DNA from 2 places in the Pseudoalteromonas sp. M58 genome. Region 1 is predicted to be linked to the other one. Evidence: predicted binding sites of a transcription regulator. Region 1 holds the regulator's gene; the other holds the start of a gene.

Region 1 (4,220 bases):
GACCACACCAAGCGTTATAGGTTAATTAAAAGCGTGTGTTACACGCTTTTAATTTAAACTTACAGCTTTTTACTATTTGTGTTAGCAGCATAAGCTTGTTGTTGCCAAGCATTAAATAGCTTTTGTTGTTTAGCTGAAATTTTTAAACCATACGTTTTTTGCATGTAAGCGTACGCATCGGCAATGCGTTTACGTGCATGAACAGGCGGTTCAACAACACGTTGTTTAAAATTAACTTTAACCTCACAGCGACCATATTGCGTCGCGTTTTGGGCTAACATACCAAAGCGATAGTTTGAGCGATCGGCGTTAATTTCACCAATTGCAGGGGCTAAATTGTTTATATCGGCTTCCATCATGCGAAACTTAGCGCTAACTTTGCGGCAGTTTTTACGCCCACCATCTTGCCAACATTGTAACTGGTGACCAAATTCCCATGCAGGGACAATATGTTCCCATTCAATTCGCAATGCACGTTGATTTACTTTGCCTGAGCGGGTTAGTGTGTTGCGAGGCACGTAGCCACAATGGGTAGGATCGGGTACTAACTTTTTGCCTTGTTTTTTTATATCGCAACCACAATAAATACTTTTAGCGTTTTCGGGAAGGGTATTAATTAAGTGCTTTTTGGCACTCGAAAACCGCGTAAATTGTTCGCCCATTGCTGAAAAACAAGCACAGCAAGCCAACAAAGCTAAAATAAACCGAATCATATCCATCACATACGTGAACTACAGGAGCGGCTAGTTTAAGGCCTAGAATAAAAAAGTAAACTGCCACCGGCATGCTTTAATTTTAATTTGCGTATTTTGTAGAGGGCGTTTTTGAGGAGTAAATAGTGGGCAATATTCAGAGGCTAACGCTAAAAATGCGTTAATGAGGTGATTCCTGCGTTGTTGATTTGGTATAACGGTAAAACTGCGTTAAAGTTTGCAATGAAATTAATAGAGGGTAAAAACGAGATAATGTCGGAAATTCAATTTTTAAATGTAGATCTAGAGCTTGAGTCAAAGCAAGATATTAGCGTATTAGTTGCTGATTTAAAAAAGGTCGCAACTATTTTACATTATGATAAAGACGAATACCGTCAACTTGCTCGCATAGAGGTTGCAGGTGAAATAACCACGCCAGATAAAGCGATTAATCACTTGTGTGAGTTAATCGAGTCGTGTTCACGCAATGCATTAAAGCAATGGTTGAGTTGCTCACGCAGAACCTTCGATATGGGGTTTGAGTCTGGCACTTCGCCAAAATGCTTTAACCAAGCCTTACATGCAGATACCTTGTTACGTATATCTGCAATTGGTGCAGGCGTAGAAATTACTATTTACCCTCTCGAAAAGTAATTTAATTTCAACCTTGGTTAATTGACTTACTAGCCTTTTCGCTCAACTACGGCTGCGGTCATCCGTGATACGCAGCAAAGCTCATTGCGGCTATTGGTTATTTTAATATCCCAAACCGAGCTGCGTTTGCCGATATGATAAGCTCTCGCTGTGGCCGTTAATGTGCCATTGCGTGATGCCTTTAAATGACTTGCACTGATCTCTTGGCCAACACAATAAAACCGATTGAAATCAACTACAAAATTAGCGGCATAACTTGCTACTGTTTCAGCAAGCACCACATTTGCACCACCATGAACGATACCCATAGGGTTATGATGCTCTGGAATTGCCGGCATAGTTGCCACTAAGTAGTCATCACCAATTTCACTGATCTCTATTCCCATGGTTTTCATGAGTGTCCCTTGGCCTGTAATACCTTGATCTAATTGCTTACAAAACTCTAATGTAATCGGTTGATGCCAAATACTCATGCTAGCTCCTTGGATAAGTAATTGAGAATTAAAATTTATTAATATGATAATGCGTTGCTAATAATTACATTTATCACCCTGCTTTTAAAGTAGGTTATTGTTTGATGATAACGGCATATAAGGCATTAATTTATATTTGCGATTTTTAAATAACTGTATATACTCACAGTTAATTGTACTGTATGGAAAACCAGTTGTATGCGACCATTAACGAAACGCCAAGCGCAAATACTCGAACTCATTAAAGTGTTTATTAAAGACACTGGTATGCCTCCTACACGTGCCGAAATTGCACAAACACTGGGTTTTAAAAGTGCGAATGCTGCAGAAGAACACTTAAAAGCACTGGCCAAAAAAGGTGTGATTAAAATGAAGCCAGGCGCGAGTCGGGGCATTCAGCTTGTTGAAGAAGAGGAGCCAGAGCAGTTAGGCTTACCTTTAATTGGCAGGGTGGCTGCCGGTGAGCCTATATTGGCGCAACAGCATGTAGAAAGCCACTGTAAAATTGACCCTTTAATGTTTAAACCTGCGGCCGATTTTTTATTGCGTGTTAACGGTATGAGTATGAAAGACATTGGTATTATGGATGGTGATTTACTTGCTGTGCATAAAACCCAAGTTGCCGAAAATGGACAAGTTATTGTTGCCCGTGTTGACGACGATGTAACCGTGAAGCGTTTAGAAAAAGCGGGCAGAAAAGTACTCTTACATGCTGAAAATGATGAGTTTTCAGCTATTGAGGTCGATTTAGAAAATGAGTCGTTCAATATTGAAGGCTTAGCGGTAGGTGTTATTCGTAACGCTGACTGGATGTAGTATTAAAGCATAATTTAGCGCTTAATAGTGATTAGGCGCTGGGTTTGTTAGCAGCACAATGTCTAACTTATCAAATGTATGACTATATGTTGTCAAGTGCTTCTCCTATCATAAATAAAATCACTAAATACTTTATAAATAAACAAATTTACTCTGCTTTTTTAAGTTAACAATTTTTTATATTTCTATCCTGTAATTTCAATACACCCCTTACTAAACCTGACTCTTAGATTAATTGCCTGACTAGTTGCTATTTTTTTAGCTGCGCATTTTAAAAAATACACCTTGTTTATTTTTCATACTCACCTTGCTTATTGTTTATTTTTTAACTAGTTATTAAAGAGCTGGAATAAAAATAACTCACAGCTTAGTCGTTTTGAGAACACACATTTACTAAATCCAGCACCCTTATAAAAAATAAAAATAACGAATAGGCGTTTAAGCCGTATGCCTCTTCGCTTTGCGTCAGCAATAGCATCAAAGGAGCCGTCACATGGGTAAGCTGAGTTCTTCCTTGTGGCTTATATTGTTTGTTTTTTCGCAGAATGTGCTTGCTAATAGCCAATATAATATGCGTAAAGGCGTAACCGATATAAGTAATAATGTATACCAACTGCACATGACTATTTTTTTAATATGTTGTGTGATTGGGGTGATCGTGTTTGCCATTATGTTTTGGGCACTCATTCATCATCGCAAATCTAAAGGGGCTGTCCCTGCCCAATTCCATGAAAGCACCAAAGTAGAAATACTGTGGACTGCGATCCCTTTTGTCATATTAATTGTTATGGCCATTCCTGCGACTAAAACCTTAATTGCCATGGAGGATGCCAGCAAAGCTGATCTCACCATTAAAATTACAGGCTCACAGTGGAAGTGGCATTACGAGTATATGGGGGAGGACGTTGAGTTTTATTCCATGCTAGCTACACCTCAAAATGAAATAACCAACCTTGCTGATAAAAACCCGAATTATTTACTCGAGGTCGATAAACCGCTGGTACTACCAATTAATCAAAAAGTACGTTTTTTAATGACTTCAGATGATGTTATTCACTCATGGTGGGTGCCTGACTTTGCCGTTAAAAAAGATGCAAACCCTGGGTTTATTAATGAAACATGGACCAATATTAATGAGGTTGGTACTTACCGTGGGCAGTGTGCAGAGCTTTGCGGTAAAGATCATGGTTTTATGCCTGTTGTGGTAGAAGCTAAAACAGAAGAAGACTTCAAAACGTGGTTAGCAGAGGCTAAACAAGCCAAGCAAAAAGCAGCTGCAGCAGACGCTGCGTTATTAGACCAAGTTGTACCAAAAGAAGAGCTGATGGCGCTTGGTGAGCAGGTTTATATGGCGAGCTGCGCGGCGTGCCATCAGCCAACAGGATTAGGCTTGCCGGGTGTTTTTCCGGCTCTTAAAGGCAGCCCAATAGTCATAGGTGATATCAAAGGGCATATAGATATTTTGCTCCACGGTAAACCAGGTACGGCTATGCAGTCTTTCGCAAAGCAATTATCAATCAAGCAAATAGCAGCTGTTATTACCTATAAACGCAACGCGTGGGGTAATGACACTGGTGATGTAATT
Region 2 (4,220 bases), 780 kb from region 1:
TTACTGGCTTAGCGTTACATTTAGCAACCGTGGGCTTAATTGGTTTATCGGTAATTATTTTAGCCACGTCGTCGGCCGGCATAATAGAAGAGCACCAACTCGGTAAAGCCTTTGAAGAGGCCCTCCCCTTCACTGCACTACTTTGTGTATTTTTTAGTGTGGTTGCAGTAATCATCGATCAACAACTCTTTACCCCTGTGATTACTTGGGTACTAACATTTGAAGGGCACTTACAATTGGTGATGTTTTTTATCGCTAATGGATTGCTTTCAATGGTCAGTGATAATGTATTTGTCGGCACTGTATATATAAATGAAGTTGCTGCAGCTCTAAAAGCAGGTCAAATAACTCGAGACCAATTTGATTTACTTGCAGTGGCGATAAACACCGGCACAAACTTACCCAGCGTGGCCACCCCTAATGGTCAAGCTGCTTTCTTATTCTTACTTACATCAACACTAGCTCCCGTGTTACGCCTATCTTACGGTCGAATGGTGTATATGGCTTTACCTTACACTTTTGTGCTTACCTTTGTTGGGTTAAGCGCGACTTATTTTGGCTTGAGTGAAATAACCAGTTTGTTTTATGACTGGGGGATAATACAACACCACATCCCTGTAGCGAATTCTGGGCATTAAGAGCTTCCCCGACTTTGAGGAGCTAGGAAATTTCATAGCTCCTCACTTTTTCCCTTTTACTTGCTCCGCTGTTTATCCTACGTCATAATCTAAGCCCTTATTTAAATACGGATTTGTTATGAACTGGCTTGCTAATCTAAGTACTCAACGTACACCTTGGTTATTATTCAGTGGGATTGTTTTTCTGCTTGAAGTCATCGCGCTCTTTTTTCAATACAACATGGGATTAGCACCGTGCATTATGTGTATTTACCAACGCACCGCGGTATTAGGCTTACTTTTTGCCGGTATTATTGGCGCCAGTAAACCAAACAACCTCGTAGTCCGTATTGTCGCTTATACAGTGTGGGGGGTTTCAAGTGTATGGGGGTTACTAATAGCTCGTGAGCACATTGAAATGCAAACAACCACTGACCCCTTCGCATTTAGCTGTGAGTTTGAGCCAAATTTTCCAGAGTTTATGCCATTACATCATTGGATACCGCAATTTTTTGAGGCAACCGGTGATTGCGGAAACATAGATTGGCAATTTGCAGGCTTAAGTATGCCAGCATGGATGGAAGTTATTTTTGTATTGTTTACCGCCACACTTATTGCGTTAGTGGCCAGTCGATTAATCTCTAAAAAGTCACTTTAATATGTTTACTTTTTTTTCAAGCCACGTTGACGAACTTAAACACTTAAAAGTTCGTCAAAGACAAACCGTTATTGCGATCTCGTTAAGTATGCTCTCTCCTAGTGACAGAGTGTTAATGCGTATTGTAAAGCTTATGCTGCTAAGCCCATTTTTTTTAATATTTACCCTTTTTGAAGGATGGCTACTCGTGCCCTTTTTGATTGTGGCTGGTTTAAGCTACCCGCTACTAACCGCCCCCGTAGATGTTAATTTTGCTAAAAAGCACCTTGGTGCTGCCTTAAAACAGTTTAATCAGGGCGCATAGCGCCCTTTTAAGTTAAAACGCCACCTTTCCATCAAGTTTGGCTAGCATTTTTTTACCCACCCCTTTTACTTTAGCTAGATCTTCAAGTGATGAGAAATCACCATTTGTTTCTCTATAATCGATAATTGCCTGTGCTTTTTTCTTGCCAACACCTGGTAACTTAATTAACTGTTTTAAATCAGCAGTATTAATATTAACCACGGCTGATTGCATCTGCTCTGATAGCATATCGCTTTGCGCAAAGGTGCTACCCATAGGTAATAAACATAAAGCAGCGGCTAATGAGATGATTTTAATTAATTTCATACTATTTCCTTTTGTGTTCTTACATGAACATTCGTTGATTATTTACACCCAGCACTTTTACATAACGTTGTGGTTACTAAGTACTAACGGTAACAATCACTCCTTGCGACTCCTTTACTGCAACGCGTTATAAAGTGACTTAATAAATAAAGTAGAGTTACTCTTTATTGTCAACCAAGCTGCAGATAAACTAAGGCTAAAGCTTGCAAAACCACGCGCAAGCTTGTACTGTATATAAAAACAGTAATCTAATGATTTAAATTAATCATATTGCCACGTAAGTAAGCAGGAGAAATCATGGCTGTTGTTGTTAAATATGTTGTAGAACGAAACGGAGTCGAGCGCATGACGTTTACTACTAAAAAAGAAGCTGATGCCTATGACAAAATGCTCGATATTGCCGAGTCACTAGAACTCATGCTTGAAAAAGTAGATGTGCCACTAAGTGAACAACAGGTTGAGTCGCTCGCGCTGGAGATTGCAAAAAGTAAAGACGACTTTATGGCCGTACTTAAAGGTGGTAAAGAAGTACCCACTAAAGCTAAAAAAACAAAGTCAGATAACGTTGCGGATATAAAAGATAAAGCAGCGAGTTAGTACTTTCAAAAGCTCAATAGTAATTATTAAAAAACTGAATTCGGTATTCGAATTCAGTTTTTTTATGCCTTTAAATAATAATAGCTAAAGGTCAGCTAAAGCTAATAAAAAATGCCAACCAGTTAAACTGATTGGCATTTATAAAAACCAACACTTTACGTTAGCTAATCAGTTACAATGACGATTCAACTTCATCAAACAGATCAGTAATTTCTTTTTTCGGTTCAGCTGTCACAAGGCTTCCTACCACAATAGCAATACTCGCTAAAATGAAGCCTGGGACGATTTCATAAATTACACTGCTTAAGCTCTCACCATTAATGGTAATAGGCGCATAAATCCATACAAGCACTGTTAAAGCACCAACAACCATACCGCTAATAGCCCCTTTTAAGTTCATACGTTTCCAGTAAAGGCTAAACAAGACAAGTGGACCAAATGCAGCACCAAAACCAGCCCATGCGTTACTAACTAAATCAAGTATTGAACTATTACGGTCATACGCTAGGTAAATAGCAAATAACGCAACCAGTATTACGCTAATACGCCCTACTAACACCAGCTCAGTTTGCGAGGCATCGCGGTTTAAGTAAATCTTGTAGAAGTCTTCAGTAAGCGAGCTTGAACACACCAATAATTGCGATGAAATCGTACTCATAATCGCAGCTAAAATAGCAGCCAGTAGGAAACCAGCAATTAATGGGTGGAAAATAAGTTCAGCTAATACTAAGAAAATGGTCTCTTTATCGGCAATTGGCATTTGGTTTTCAATCATAAAGGCAGCACCAAATAAACCGGTAAATACCGCACCAATCGCAGATAGTGTCATCCAAGACATTCCAATACGACGCATAGTTGGCATTTCTTTTACTGAGCGAATAGACATAAAGCGAACAATAATATGTGGCTGACCAAAGTAGCCTAAGCCCCAAGCCATCGCTGAAATAATAGCAATGGTAGAACCACCAGCAAACCAATCAAGCATATTCAATGAATGGATTTCACTGGCTTTTGGTGAACTTAACAACTGCTGGTAATTTGCATTTGCTAAAGTATCCATAAATGGCTGATCAAGCATCATATAAGTAGCGATAGGTACTGCAAGCAAGGAGATAAACATAATACAACCTTGCACGAAGTCTGTTAGGCTAACCGCTAAAAAGCCACCAAATAAGGTGTAAACAACAACCACACCTGTGGTGATGTATAAACCCATTTCGTAACTCATCTGAAATGAATTTTCAAATAACTTACCACCGGCGACAACGCCTGATGAAGTATACAAAGTAAAGAACACAATAATAACAATTGCAGAGATCACACGAAGGATATTCTTGTTATCATCAAAACGATTTGCAAAATAATCAGGGATGGTAATAGAGTCATTTGCTTTTTCAGTATAAACACGCAGTCTTGGGGCGACTAAGAAATAGTTTGCCCATGCGCCTAACACTAAGCCAATAGCAATCCAAACCTTGCTAAGCCCAAACAAGTACATTGCGCCAGGTAGGCCCATAAGTAACCAACCACTCATGTCTGATGCACCCGCTGATAAGGCAGCAACACTGGGGGCTAAATTACGACCACCTAGCATATACCCTGATATATCGCTGGTAGATTGCTTATATGCGTATAGTCCTATTCCCAGCATTACAATAAAATATAATGCCAGTGAAATAATCATTCCTGTTTCCAAATTTGCCTCCACTTAAATAAGTAATAACAGGCTTTTAATCCA

The links. Region 1 encodes LexA, which represses DNA repair genes until DNA is damaged. Its sites were predicted from a motif close to TACTGTATNNNNATACAGTA; they were not measured.
Region 2: a site for LexA is predicted at 2,112-2,131, ahead of AAGD16_RS11010 (YebG family protein). Genes of this name have one in related genera too.

What each region holds. Positions count from the first base shown of each region.
Region 1 covers NZ_CP152390.1:3,159,420-3,163,639, reverse strand. Annotated here, with positions in the region: gene hmpA (NO-inducible flavohemoprotein) at 1-20, shown strand, start outside; gene AAGD16_RS14585 (endonuclease) at 60-713, opposite strand; gene AAGD16_RS14580 (hypothetical protein) at 966-1,346, shown strand; gene AAGD16_RS14575 (PaaI family thioesterase) at 1,376-1,819, opposite strand; gene lexA (transcriptional repressor LexA) at 2,018-2,635, shown strand; gene coxB (cytochrome c oxidase subunit II) at 3,129-4,220, shown strand, end outside.
Region 2 covers NZ_CP152390.1:2,376,142-2,380,361, forward strand. Annotated here, with positions in the region: gene nhaB (sodium/proton antiporter NhaB) at 1-638, shown strand, start outside; gene dsbB (disulfide bond formation protein DsbB) at 757-1,275, shown strand; gene AAGD16_RS11000 (DUF6170 family protein) at 1,277-1,579, shown strand; gene AAGD16_RS11005 (ComEA family DNA-binding protein) at 1,592-1,885, opposite strand; gene AAGD16_RS11010 (YebG family protein) at 2,183-2,482, shown strand; gene putP (sodium/proline symporter PutP) at 2,655-4,166, opposite strand.